One region of the Streptomyces sp. NBC_00704 genome, then DNA from elsewhere that is predicted to be linked to it. Evidence: riboswitches for the same ligand, from Rfam matches in the RefSeq annotation. Region 1 holds a riboswitch; the other holds the start of a gene.
The links. A riboswitch is a leader RNA that binds a small molecule or an ion and turns the genes downstream of it on or off. The one in region 1 is predicted to bind glycine.
Positions count from the first base shown of each region.

Region 2: it holds a riboswitch for glycine, as region 1 does, so the genes downstream of both, gcvP (aminomethyl-transferring glycine dehydrogenase) here and gcvT (glycine cleavage system aminomethyltransferase GcvT) in region 1, are expected to answer to the same signal.

Region 1 is NZ_CP109000.1:5,732,697-5,739,684, forward strand. It holds gene OG802_RS25015 (L-serine ammonia-lyase) at 1-1,334, opposite strand, end outside; gene glyA (serine hydroxymethyltransferase) at 1,391-2,671, opposite strand; gene gcvH (glycine cleavage system protein GcvH) at 2,686-3,063, opposite strand; gene gcvT (glycine cleavage system aminomethyltransferase GcvT) at 3,194-4,321, opposite strand; glycine riboswitch at 4,395-4,500, opposite strand; glycine riboswitch at 4,501-4,600, opposite strand; gene OG802_RS25035 (AAA family ATPase) at 4,773-5,465, shown strand; gene OG802_RS25040 (enhanced serine sensitivity protein SseB) at 5,537-6,328, shown strand; gene OG802_RS25045 (enhanced serine sensitivity protein SseB C-terminal domain-containing protein) at 6,639-6,988, shown strand, end outside.
Region 2 is NZ_CP109000.1:1,248,704-1,255,691, reverse strand. It holds gene OG802_RS05540 (DNA polymerase IV) at 1-1,277, shown strand, start outside; gene OG802_RS05535 (nucleotidyltransferase domain-containing protein) at 1,380-1,844, shown strand; gene OG802_RS05530 (PRC-barrel domain-containing protein) at 1,849-2,220, opposite strand; glycine riboswitch at 2,333-2,428, shown strand; gene gcvP (aminomethyl-transferring glycine dehydrogenase) at 2,613-5,498, shown strand; gene OG802_RS05520 (TOBE domain-containing protein) at 6,392-6,811, opposite strand.

The sequences.
Region 1 (6,988 bases):
CGCGCCGTCTCCTTGTACTTGACGCTCATGTCGGCGCCGGTGTCCTTCATGGTCTTGATGACCTTGTCCAGGGACACCTTGTGCGAGCCGTCGCCGCGCATCGCCATGCGGGCCGCCGTGACGGCCTTCACCGCGGCCATGCCGTTGCGCTCGATGCAGGGGATCTGCACCAGGCCGCCGACGGGGTCGCAGGTGAGGCCGAGGTTGTGCTCCATGCCGATCTCGGCCGCGTTCTCGACCTGCTCGGGGGAGCCGCCCAGCACCTCGGCCAGGGCGCCCGCCGCCATCGAGCAGGCGGAGCCGACCTCGCCCTGGCAGCCGACCTCGGCGCCGGAGATGGAGGCGTTCTCCTTGAACAGCATGCCGATCGCGCCGGCCGCGAGGAGGAAGCGCACCACGCCGTCCTCGTCCGCGCCGGGAACGAAGTTCATGTAGTAGTGCAGGACCGCGGGGATGATGCCGGCCGCGCCGTTCGTCGGGGCCGTCACCACCCGTCCGCCGGCCGCGTTCTCCTCGTTGACCGCCATCGCGTACAGCGTGATCCACTCCATGGAGTGGGCCAACGCGTCGCCCTCCGCCCGGAGCTGACGGGCCGTCATGGCGGCGCGGCGGCGCACCCGCAGGCCGCCCGGCAGGATGCCCTCCTGGGACATGCCCCGGGACACACAGGCCTGCATCACGCGCCAGATCTCCAGCAGCCCGGCCCGGATCTCGTCCTCCGTGCGCCAGGCGCGCTCGTTCTCCAGCATCAGGGAGGAGATCGACAGGCCGGTCTCACGGGTCAGGCGCAGCAGCTCGTCACCCGTGCGGAAGGGGTACTTCAGCACCGTGTCGTCGAGCTTGATGCGGTCCTCGCCGACCGCGTCCTCGTCGACGACGAAGCCGCCGCCGACCGAGTAGTACGTCTTGGACAGCAGTTCCGCGCCCGAGGCGTCGTGGGCCCACACCGTCATGCCGTTGGCGTGGTAGGGCAGGGCCTTGCGGCGGTGCAGCACCAGGTCGTCGTCGAAGGAGAAGGGGATCTCGTGGCTGCCGAGCAGCCGCAGCCGTGAGGACTCCCTGATCCGCGCCACCCGGTCGTCCGCCCCCGCCACGTCGACGGTGCGAGGCGAGGCGCCCTCCAGGCCGAGCAGCACCGCCTTGGGGGTGCCGTGGCCGTGGCCGGTCGCGCCCAGTGAGCCGTACAGCTCGCAGCGGACGGACGCGGTGGACTCCAGCAGGCCCTCGTTGCGCAGCCGCCGCGCGAACATGCGCGCCGCACGCATCGGGCCGACCGTGTGGGAGCTGGACGGGCCGATGCCGATCGAGAACAGGTCGAAGACCGAGATGGCCACGGGTACTCCTTCAAAAAGGGCGGGGGCGCACGTCGTCGGGCGCCCCCGCCGTGGAACTACTTGTTCAGGCCGGGGTACAGCGGGTGCCTGTCGGCCAGGGCCGTGACCCTCGCCTTCAGCTCCGCGCGGTCGGCCTCGGGGAACGGCGAGGGCGCCGTCAGCGTCCGCGCGATCACGTCCGCGACCTCCGCGAAGTCCTCGGCGGTGAAGCCGCGGGTCGCGAGGGCCGGCGTGCCGATCCGCAGACCCGAGGTGACCATCGGCGGCCGGGGGTCGTTCGGGACCGCGTTGCGGTTGACGGTGATGCCGACCTCGTGGAGACGGTCCTCGGCCTGCTGCCCGTCGAGCTCCGACTCGCGCAGGTCGACCAGGATCAGATGGACGTCCGTGCCGCCGGACAGGACGTTCACACCGGCCTTGCGCGTGTCCTCGGCCGTCAGGCGCTCGGCGAGGATGCGCGCACCGTCCACTGTACGGCGCTGGCGCTCCTTGAAGTCCTCCGAGGCCGCGACCTTGAAGGAGACCGCCTTGGCGGCGATCACGTGCTCCAGGGGGCCGCCCTGGAAGCCCGGGAAGACGGACGAGTTCAGCTTCTTCGCGAACGCCTTCTTCGCGAGGATGACACCGCCCCGGGGCCCGCCCAGCGTCTTGTGGGTGGTGGAGGTGACGACGTCGGCGTACGGGACCGGGTTCGGGTGCAGGCCCGCCGCGACCAGACCGGCGAAGTGCGCCATGTCCACCCACAGGTACGCCTCGACCTCGTCGGCGATGCGGCGGAACTCGGCGAAGTCCAGCTGCCTCGGGTACGCCGACCAGCCCGCGATGATCACCTTCGGGCGGTGCTCCCTGGCGAGCTTCTCGACCTCGGCCATGTCGACCAGGCCGGTCACCGGGTCCACGTGGTAGGCGACCACGTCGAACTGCTTGCCGGAGAAGTTCAGCCGCATCCCGTGGGTCAGGTGGCCGCCGTGGGCCAGGTCGAGCCCGAGGATGGTGTCGCCGGGCTGGGCCAGCGCGAACAGGGCGGCCTGGTTGGCGGACGCGCCGGAGTGGGGCTGCACGTTGGCGTACTCGGCGCCGAACAGCTCCCTGATCCGGTCGATCGCGATCTGCTCGGCGACGTCCACGTGCTCGCAGCCGCCGTAGTAGCGGCGGCCCGGGTAGCCCTCGGCGTACTTGTTGGTCAGCACCGAGCCCTGCGCCTCCATGACCGCGAGCGGAGCGAAGTTCTCCGAGGCGATCATCTCGAGCGTGGACTGCTGGCGGTTCAGCTCGGCGTCGACCGCGGCGGCGATCTCCGGGTCGAGCTCGTGCAGGGGCGTGTTCAGGACGGACATGCGTCTGCGACTCCTCAGCCGGCGGTGTAGGCGGTGTACTCGTCGGCGGAGAGCAGGTCGCCCGGCTCGTCCGTCACGCGTACCTTGAACAGCCATCCGCCCTCGAAGGGGGCGGAGTTCACCAGCGACGGGTCGTCGACGACGTCCTGGTTGACCTCGGCGATCTCACCGGAGACGGGCGCGTACAGCTCGCTGACCGACTTCGTCGACTCCAGTTCGCCGCAGGACTCGCCCGCGGTCACCGCGTCGCCGACCTCCGGGAGCTGGACGAAGACCACGTCGCCGAGCGCGTTGGCCGCGTGCTCCGTGATGCCGACCGTCGAGACGCCGTCCTCGACGACCGACAGCCACTCGTGCTCCTTGCTGTAGCGCAGCTGCTGGGGGTTGCTCATGGCCTGAATTCTCCTGTACGCGGTGGAGTGCTGTTGAAGGGGGACGGCTGCGGACGCACGTGAGCAGCGAGAATGTGCGCAGTCTCACGCGGCCCGGTCGCACGCTGCGGCGCGGGGACGCGCCCAGTGTCTACTTCTGGCGCCGGTAGAACGGCAGCGCCACGACCTCGTACGGCTCGTGCGCGCCGCGGATGTCGACGCCGACGCCCGGGGCGCCCGGCGCCGCGTGGGCCGCGTCGACGTACGCCATCGCGATCGGCTTGCCGAGGGTGGGGGAGGGGGCGCCGGAGGTGACCTCGCCGATCACCTCGCCGCCGGCGACGACCGCGTACCCGGCGCGGGGGACGCGACGCCCCTCGGCGACCAGGCCGACCAGCACGCGCGGCGGCTTCTCCTCGGCGCGGGCGGCGGCCGCGGCGAGCGCCTCGCGGCCCACGAAGTCGCCCTCCTTCTGGAACTTCACCACCCGGCCGAGCCCGGCGTCGAACGGGGTGAGGGAGGTGCTCAGCTCGTGCCCGTACAGCGGCATGCCCGCCTCCAGGCGCAGCGTGTCCCGGCAGGACAGACCGCAGGGGACCAGGCCGGCGCCCTCGCCGGCCTCGGTCAGCGCCTGCCACAGTTCGACGGCGTGCTCCGGCTTCACGAACAGCTCGAAGCCGTCCTCACCGGTGTAGCCGGTGCGCGCGATGAGGGCGGGGACGCCGGCGACCGTGCCGGGCAGGCCGGCGTAGTACTTCAGGCCGTCGAGGTCGGCGTCGGTCAGCGACTTCAGGATGCCGGGCGACTGCGGGCCCTGGACGGCGATCAGCGCGTAGGCGTCCCGGTCGTCGCGGACCTCGGCGTCGAAGCCCGCCGAGCGCTCCACGAGCGCGTCCAGCACGACCTGGGCGTTGGAGGCGTTGGCGACGACCATGTACTCGCTCTCGGCGAGCCGGTACACGATCAGGTCGTCCAGGATGCCGCCGTCGGCCCGGCAGATCATGGTGTAGCGGGCGCGGCCCGTGCCCACGGCCGAGAGGTCGCCCACCAGCGCGAAGTTCAGGAGCTCGGCCGCCTGCGGGCCGCTCACGGTGATCTCGCCCATGTGCGAGAGGTCGAAGAGCCCGGCCCGGGTGCGGACGGCGGTGTGCTCGTCGCGCTCGGAGCCGTAGCGCAGGGGCATGTCCCAGCCGGCGAAGTCGGTCATCGTCGCGCCGAGCGAGCGATGCAGGGCGTCGAGCGCGGTGCGGCGCACGGCCGTGGATTCGGTACTGCTCATCGGTCGGTCGTCTCCCAGGGGCAATGGGGTCCCCCGCGCGAGCGGATCCGGGCGTGGGGGATGGCGAGGTCGTTCCTCCCCATCTGTCATCGGAACCTGAGAGGTTCGCCATGATCGCGAAGATCGTGACTTGCACCTTGGGTGGAGCCGCCCGTGGGCGACCCGCTTTTCAGATGTGCCTCGCCCGCGCGGTAACGGTGCCTGAGAGATTCAAGGGAGGGACTTGCTCCTTCGGCGCCCCAGCGAAGCTGCTGCTGAGGACTCTCCCGCGCGGATTCAAACGGCCGGTATGCAGTTGGCGCGGCCATCATCGCACGGCCCGCCCCGATCACGGCAGGGCCGTATCTGTAACCGGCCTGTGTCGGTACGCGCATGAAAACGCGAGACGCCGCCCATTACCTTCTCTTTACGCTTGGCGGGGATGAGGCCCACCTGACCCCAGGGGAGGACGATCACGGTGAACAGGACGACGCGCACGGCGACGACCACGGCGTTGGCCACCGGCGCGGGGATCGCGCTGCCCGCCCGGCCGGGCCCGACGGCCCGGGACGCGCGCGCTGCGCGGCCCGCGCCCGTCGTCCGTGACCTCCGCGACCGGGCCGGCCGCAGCCCGCACGGCCTGCTCTTCGGACCCCGCGACCTGGTCGTGGTGACCGGCCTGCCCGGCAGCGGCAAGTCCACGCTGATGCGGCGGACGGCGGGCGGCGTCCGCGTCGACTCCCAGGACACCCGCGACCGCTGGGACGCGCGCATGCCCGGCTTCCTGCCCTACGCCCTCTACCGCCCCCTCGTCCGCCTCTCCCACTACGCCGGGCTGCGCCGGGCCCTGCGCGGCGGCGGGGGCGTCGTCGTGCACGACTGCGGCGCGCAGGCCTGGGTCCGCGGCTGGTTGGGCCGCGCGGCCCGCCGCCGCGGCGGCACGCTCCACCTGATCGTCCTCGACGTCGGCGCGGACACGGCGCTGGCGGGCCAGCGCGAGCGCGGCCGGGGCGTCTCGCGCTACGCCTTCCTGCGGCACCGCCGCGCGGCCGCCCGGCTGCTGCGCGCGGTGGAGAAGGGGCGGCTGCCCGCGGGCTGCGGGGCGGCGGTCCTGCTCGACCGGCCCGCGGCCGACGTCCTGCGGCGCATCGGCTTCACGGGCTGAACCGGGCCTCCCGGCACCCGTTAGCCTTTCGGTCACAGCAGTGAGAGCGGTTCTCGGCAGGCGGTAGGCAGATGGACTTCCCACCGGCGGACTTCCCGACGGAATTCCCGGCGCAGGCACACCCCCATTCGCACGGCGGATGGCCCGGCAACGAGCTGGAGGAGGTGCTCTCCGCCTCCCTCGGCGTGCCCGAGGCCGGCGCCCGGATCGTGGAGGTGCTCGGCCGCAGCTTCGTATGGGTGCCGCTGCCCGGCGGCGGCGGCCCGCACAGCGGCCCCCTCGACCTGCCCACGCTGGAGCTGGACGGCCAGGTGTACGTGCCGGTCTTCAGCTCCGAGGAGCAGCTGCGCCGGGTCGCCGGCGCGCACATGTCGTTCACGGTCGCCCCGGCCGTGGAGTTCGCCCGCGGGCTGCCCCCGCAGGCCGGCATCCTGGTCAACCCCGACGGCGTGGTCGGCGTCCCGCTGCCGCCGCCGGCCGTGGCCGAACTGTGTCGGGCGGGCCGCACCCCGCTGGACGGCCCGGCGAGCGGCGGCCGGGTCCGCCTCTACGAGCCCGACTGGCAGGACGACCCCGTCGACTTCCTGGCCGCGGCCTCCGCGGAGTTCGAGGCCATCGGCGTGGTCCGCACCGCCCGCCGCTGCCTGGCCGCGATCGAGACGGCTGACCCGGTGATGTTCGTCGGTGTGGAACTCTCCCAGTGGGAGGGCGACCTGCGCGCGTTGCCGCTGGAGGCCCTCGGCAGGGCGCTGGGCGCGACGGCGTCGCCCTGGCCCGTCAACCTGGTGCTGCTGGACGTCGCCCAGGACCCGGTGGGGGAGTGGCTGCGGGAACGGGTCCGCCCCTTCTACACGCGGCCCTGACCAATCGCGCGAGGCCGCGGCCGACGGCGTTCCCGCCACAAGGCGGCGGGGAGGGCCGCGAGGCCGCGGCCGACGGCGTTCCCGCGGCGAGGCCGCGGGGAAAGGCCGTGGGGACGGGCCGCGCGGACCAGGTCGGGCGGACGGGCCGTGGGGGCGGCCCGGGGGCGGGGGGCCGCGGCCCGCTACGGCTCGCGCGCGGGGGCCCGGGGTCACAAACGGACCGCACCCGCCAACGTGCCGGTCCTCCTGACCCCTTGGACGCTTAAGCTGGACTCCGACGCGGGACGACACGGAAGAAGGGGCGGTACAGGTGAGCGCCAGCGGCATCGCGACCGGTCAGGTCGAGCACATGCTGCGCCAGGTCACGCCCGGGCGCTACGACGCCTACGAGGCGCTCCTGCGCGCGCTCGCGACCCCTTCCTCCGGCCAGGTCTGGATGCTGCTGTGGCACGGCCAGGCCGGCTCCCCGGACGCGCAGTACGGGAACATGGAGGTCGAGGGCCACGGCTACGCGCCCTGCGTGACCTCCGCACAGGAACTGAGCGCCAGCGGCTGGAACAGGTCGTACGAGGTGATCGACGGGCTGGACGCGGCCCGCACGCTCTACCCCGACCACTACGGCCTCTGGCTGAACCCGCACGCCCCCGGCGGTGGCATGGG
Region 2 (6,988 bases), 4.5 Mb from region 1:
GAGTGCACTCCGCGATGCCCACGGCGCAGGCGCGCCGCCTGGCGCCCAACGCCGCCTATCTCGTGCCGCGCTTCGCGTTCTACCGTTCGATCAGCGAGCAGGTGATGGGGCTGCTGCGGGCGCTGTCGCCGCTGGTCGAGCCGCTGAGCCTGGACGAGGCGTTCGTGGACCTGGAGGCCGGTGAGGCCGCCTGGGACGGCGACTCCGCACGGCTGGCCGGCAGCCGGCTGCGCGGGGACATACGGGCGGTCACCGGTCTGACCGGTTCGGTGGGGCTGGCCTCCTGCAAGATGCTCGCCAAGATCGCCTCGGAGCAGGCCAAACCTGACGGCCTGGTGCTGATCGAGCCGGGCACCGAGCGGGCCATGCTCGGGCCCCTGTCCGTGCGCACGCTGCCGGGGGTCGGCCCGGCCACGGGGGACCATCTCCGGCGGGCCGGCATCACCACGGTCGACGAGATCGCCGAGGCCGGTGAGGACGAGCTGGTGAGGCTGCTGGGCAAGGCGCACGGGCACGCCCTGTACGCCATGGCGCTGGCGCGGGACGACCGGCCGGTGGTGGCCGAGCGTGAGACCAAGTCCGTGTCCGTGGAGGACACCTACGACGTGGACATCCACGACCGGACGCGGGTCGAGCTGGAGGTGCACAGGCTCGCGGACCGGTGCGTGCGCAGGCTGCGCGAGGCCGGTCTGTCCGGGCGGACCATCGTGCTGAAGGTGCGGCGCTACGACTTCTCCACGCTCACCCGGTCCGAGACGCTGCGTGGGCCGACCGACGATCCCGCGGTGGTCCGTGAGGCGGCGGCGCGGCTGCTGGACGCCGTGGACACGACCGGTGGCGTGCGGCTGCTGGGGGTCGGCGTCAGCGGCCTCGCGGACTTCACCCAGGAGGACCTGTTCGCCCAGGCCGCGGAGGAGCGTGCGGACGGGCCCGAGGAGGAACCGGCCGGTGAGCCCGTCGTCGAGGAGGCGGCGCCGGCCGAGCGGCAGTGGCGGCCCGGGCACGACGTCCGCCATGCCGAGCTGGGGCACGGGTGGGTGCAGGGCAGTGGGCTCGGCCGGGTGACGGTGCGTTTCGAGACGCCCGAGTCGGAGCCCGGGCGGGTGCGGACCTTCCGGACGGACGATCCGGGGCTGGAACCGGCGGATCCGCTGCCGCTGGTACGGCGAGGACCCGACGTGGGCGGCGGGCCGCAGGCCGCCGGAGTGACCGGTCCCGATCTCGGGCTCACGGGATGGGGATCCGGGAACTCTCGGCGAGACCGGTCAGTTACATAGAGTGAGGGCGAGTGGGTCGTCCGAAGGACGCCGGGTGGTGTGGCGGGACTCGTGAGGGACGGCGGTGCCGGGCGGCGGCGCCGACAGGGGAGGGGGAGCCGGATGAACGTCGACGGGGAGCGGTGCGCGGAGCGGGCTGCCGGGGTGTCGCCGCAGCGGGCGGCCGAGATGGGTTCGGTGACGGGCCGGGTGGCGCGGTGGGCCGCCGGTCGCGGCGACGCGGCCGGTCTGCTGCTCGTCGGGTCGTGTGCGCGGGGGGCGGCGCGCGCCGACTCCGACGTCGATCTGCTGCTGCTGTCGACGGCGCCCGACGGGTACGCGGCCGACGACGCCTGGCTGCGGGAGCTGTCCCTGGGCGAGGTGGTGCGGGTCCGTGCCTGGGGGCCGCTGACCGAATGGCGGCATCGCACCGGGTCCGGTCTGGAGGTGGAGCTGTGCGTCGGTCCCGCCGACTGGGCGAGAACCGATCCGGTCGACGCCGGCACACGAAGAGTCGTCACGGACGGAGCCCGGCCGCTGTACGACCCGGCCGGGATGCTGGAGGCGCTGATACGGGCCTGCGGCTGAGCGCTCAGCCGTCGTCCGTGCCGGCCAGCCGCCCGAAGTCGTGGTCGGGCAGCGGGGGAGGGCTGCCCAGGTCGAGACCGTAGTGGTGGTAGAGCTGGAGTTCCTGCTCCGGGGAGAGGTGGCGGCCCACGCCGAAGTCCGGGGCGTCCTTGATCAGGGCCCGGTCGAACGGGATGCGCAGGGCGCCCTCGACCAGTTCGCTGGGCTCCAGGGGGACGAAGGCGTCGCGGGTGAAAAGACCCGTGCGTATGGCCGCCCACTCCGGCACGCCGGTCGCGTCGTCCAGGTAGACCTCGTCGACGGTGCCGATCTTGGTGCCGTTGCGGTCGAACGCCTTGCGGCCGATCAGGTTGCGCGGATCGATGTCGGTCTGCACGGGCCCTCCACTGGGTCGCAACTCATCCGTTAGCACTACAAAAGTGCACAATGGGATCGGCGGCCACTCGAGAGGGTGATGTTGACCTCGCTGGTAGTCTGACAACGGCTGCTGACCCCGTGCGGGAGAGTCCTCCGAACGACATCGGAGGCGCCGAAGGAGCAAATCCTCCCCGGAATCTCTCAGGCTCACGTACCGCACGGACGAGGTCACTCTGGAAAGCAGGGCGGGTCCGACGGCGTCGACGGACCCCGCTCTCACCGACGGTGAAAGCCGGTCGTCCCTCGGGCGGCCGGTGAAGCTCTCAGGTTGAGATGACAGAGGGGGAGGCCGTCCGGGTACCCGCGCCGTGGTGACCCACGAAGGTCGTGTCAGACCAGGAGGCCTCCGTAATGACCGCCCATCGCATTCCACTCTCCGAACTCGAGCAGGGAATCCCGTTCGAGCAGCGCCATGTAGGACCCGATCACGAGGCGCAGGCCAAGATGCTCGCTCACGTGGGCTACGGCTCGCTCGACGAGCTCACGGCCGCCGCGGTCCCGGACGTGATCAAGAACGCCGATGCGCTGGACCTGCCCGGCGCGCGCACCGAGGCCGAGGTGCTGGCCGAGCTGCGCTCCCTGGCGGATCGCAACCAGGTCCTCGCCCCGATGATCGGGCTCGGCTACTACGGCACGTTCACGCCGCCGGTCGTCCTGCGCAACGTCATGGAGAACCCCGCCTGGTACACGGCGTACACGCCGTACCAGCCGGAGATCTCGCAGGGCCGGCTGGAGGCGCTGCTGAACTTCCAGACCATGGTCGCCGACCTGACCGGACTGCCGACGTCCGGTGCGTCGCTGTTGGACGAGGGCACGGCCGCCGCCGAGGCGATGGCGCTCTCGCGGCGGATGGGGAAGAACAAGAAGGGCCTCTTCCTCGTCGACGCGGACGCGCTGCCGCAGACCATCGCCGTGATCGAGACGCGTGCCGAGCCGGCCGGCGTCGAGGTCGTCGTCGCCGATCTGAGCGACGGGATCCCGGCGGAGATCGCCGAGCGCGAGATCAACGGCGTGCTGGTGCAGTACCCGGGAGCCTCCGGCGCCGTCCGTGATCTCGGGGCGCTGGTCGAGCAGGCGCACGGTCTGGGCGCGCTCGTCACGGTCGCCGCGGACCTCCTCGCGCTGACCCTGCTGAAGTCGCCGGGGGAGCTGGGGGCCGACATCGCCGTCGGCACCACCCAGCGGTTCGGGGTGCCGATGGGCTTCGGCGGACCGCACGCCGGCTACATGGCCGTCCACGAGAAGTTCGCGCGCAGCCTGCCCGGGCGGCTCGTGGGCGTGTCCGTCGACGTGGACGGCAACAAGGCCTACCGGCTCGCGTTGCAGACGCGTGAGCAGCACATCCGGCGGGAGAAGGCCACCAGCAACATCTGCACGGCGCAGGTGCTGCTCGCGGTGATGGCGGGGATGTACGCCGTCTACCACGGGCCCGACGGGCTGCGGGGCATCGCCCGGCGCACCCACCGGTACGCGGCCGTGCTCGCCGCCGGGCTCCGGGCCGGCGGGATCGACGTCCTGCACGGCTCTTACTTCGACACGCTGACCGTGCGGGCGCCGGGGAAGGCCGCGCAGGTCGTCGCCGGGGCGCGCGAGCACGGGGTGAACCTGCACCTCGTCGACGCCGACCACGTGTCGGTCGCCTGTGACGAGACGACCGGGCGGGCGCAGCTGGCCGCGGTGTGGGCCGCGTTCGGCGTGACGGGCGACGTCGAGGCGCTCGACGCGGTCACCGAGGACGCGCTGCCCGCCGGTCTGCTGCGCTCCGACGCGGTCCTGACGCACCCCGTCTTCCACCGGTACCGCTCCGAGACGGCGATGCTGCGCTACCTGCGCCGCCTCGCCGACCGGGACTACGCGCTCGACCGCGGCATGATTCCCCTGGGCTCGTGCACCATGAAGCTCAACGCGACCACCGAGATGGAGCCGGTCACCTGGCCCGAGTTCGGGCAGATGCACCCCTTCGCACCGGCCGAGCAGGCCGAGGGCTACCTGACGCTCATCCGTGAGCTGGAGGAGCGGCTCGCCGAGGTCACCGGGTACGACAAGGTGTCGTTGCAGCCGAACGCCGGGTCGCAGGGCGAGCTGGCCGGGCTGCTCGCCGTGCGCGGCTACCACCGGGGCAACGGCGACGAGCAGCGGACCGTGTGCCTGATCCCGTCCTCCGCGCACGGGACCAACGCGGCCAGCGCGGTGATGGCGGGCATGAAGGTCGTCGTCGTGAGGACCGCCGAGGACGGCGAGATCGACGTCGAGGACCTCCGTGTGAAGATCGAGAAGCACCGGGACGAGCTCGCGGTGCTGATGATCACCTACCCGTCGACGCACGGGGTGTTCGAGGAGCACGTCGCCGACATCTGCGCTCAGGTGCACGAGGCCGGCGGGCAGGTCTACGTCGACGGCGCGAACCTCAACGCGCTGGTCGGGCTGGCCAAGCCGGGGCACTTCGGCGGTGACGTCTCCCACCTGAACCTGCACAAGACGTTCTGCATCCCGCACGGCGGCGGCGGTCCGGGAGTCGGCCCGGTCGCCGTACGGTCGCACCTCGCGCCCTATCTGCCCAACCACCCGCTGCAGCCCGCCGCGGGCCCGGAGACCGGCGTGGGACCGATCTCCGCGGCTCCCTGGGGTTCCGCGGGGATCCTGCCGATCTCCTGGGCCTATGTGCGGCTCATGGGCGGCGAGGGCCTCAAGCGGGCCACCCAGGTGGCGGTGCTCAGCGCGAACTACGTCGCCAAGCGGCTGGAGCCGCACTACCCCGTGCTCTACAACGGGCCGGGCGGGCTGGTGGCGCACGAGTGCATCATCGACCTGCGGCCGCTGACCAAGGCGACCGGTGTGAGCGTCGACGACGTCGCCAAGCGGCTGATCGACTACGGCTTCCACGCGCCGACGATGTCGTTCCCGGTGGCGGGGACGCTGATGATCGAGCCGACCGAGTCCGAGGACCTCGTCGAGCTGGACCGGTTCTGCGACGCGATGATCGCGATCCGCGCGGAGATCGAGAAGGTCGGCTCGGGTGCATGGCCGGCCGAGGACAACCCGCTGCACCACGCCCCGCACACCGCCGCCGCCCTGGGCGGGGAGTGGAAGCACGCGTACTCGCGTGAGGAGGCCGTCTTCCCGGCCGGGGTGTCGGCCGCCGACAAGTACTGGCCGCCGGTGCGCCGGATCGACCAGGCCTTCGGCGACCGGAACCTGGTCTGCTCGTGCCCGCCGCTGGACGCGTACGAGGACTGATCGAGCGTGACGCCGACCGCAGGGCCCCCTCCACGACGGAGGGGGCCCTGCGGCCGTTCGCGGGCCCGGTGGCCCCGTCGGCGCGCGAGTGACCGCGCGGCGCGCGCCTTGTGAGCCACCCAGACCACGTCTGCCCGGTCGTTGCTGCCCGGCGCCCCCTGCCCGCCGTCGGCCGTCCCCTGTCCGTCGCCCGTCGGGTCCTGTCGGCCGTGCGTCGCCTGCCGGGGTCGGTCGGCCCGTGCGTCGCCCGTCGAGGTCGGTGCGCCTGTGCGCGGGCCGCTGGTCCCTGCCGGCCGCTGGCGTGGTCCTGTCGGCCGGGGTGGGAAGACCGTCCGGCGTCGCCCGCCGGGTCCTGTTGGCCGTGCGCCGCCCGTCGGGGCCGGTCGCCCGTGCGTCGCCTGCCGGGTCCTGTTGGCCGTGCGCCGCCCGTCGGGGCCGGTCGCCCGTGCGTCGCCTGCCGGGTCCTGTCGGCCGTGCGTCGCCTGCCGGGTCCTGTCGGGGTCGGTCGGCCCGTCCCTCGCCCGTCGAGGTCGGTGCGCCTGTGCGCGGGCCGCTGGTCCCTGCCGGCCGCTGGCGTGGTCCTGTCGCCGGGGTGGGAAGAGACCGTCCGGCGTCGCCCGCCGGGTCCTGTTGGCCGTGCGCCGCCCGTCGGGGCCGGTCGCCCGTCCGTCGCCCGTCGGGTCCTGTCGGCCGTGCGTCGCCCGCCGGGGTCGGTGGGCCCGTGCGTCGCCCGTCGAGGTCGGTGCGCCTGTGCGGGGGCCGCTGGTCCCTGCCCGCCGCTCGCGGGGTCCTGTCGGCCGGGGTGGGACGAGACCGTCTGTGCCCCCACCGGATCGCGCGGGGGCCGATGTGTGTGCGGGCGGCTCTGTTCGCCGGGCGGGTCGTGGTGCGTTCTACGCCGTCGCCACGGCCACTTCGGTCGCCTTGATCAGCGCCACGACGTCGGAACCCACGAAGAGCCCCAGGTCGGTCGCCGCCTCCTTGGTGATCACCGCCGTGAGCAGGGCGCCCTCCAGCGTGATCTTCACCGAGGCCATGACCTCGCCCACGGTGAGTCCGGTGATCGTGCCGGGGAGCCGGTTGCGGATGGACAGGCCGGCGACCTGCCCGGCGGCCAGGGCCACCTCGGTCGACTTCACCAGGGCGTGCACGGCGGTGCCCGGGGCGAGACCGAGCTGGTGCGCGGCCTCCAGGGTGATGGCCGCCGTGAGGTCCTGCCCTCCGTCGAGGCGGATCCTGACGGTGGCCATGACCTCGCCTGTCTGGACGGCGGTCACGGTGCCGGGGAGCTGGTTGCGGATGCTCATGGTCATGAGCGCCACCGTAGAGCCCTTGGTGCCTTATGTCTGGTATGCGGGTTTGTGTGCCGTAGTCACTCCCAGGGTGCGGGCGGTGGCCGGGCGGGGTGCGGCCGCCGGTCCCGGTCGGGAACCTTCCTGTCCGGGCATGCGGTTCCGTGGATGGTTTCGGCCATCGCGTGGGCGGTGGGC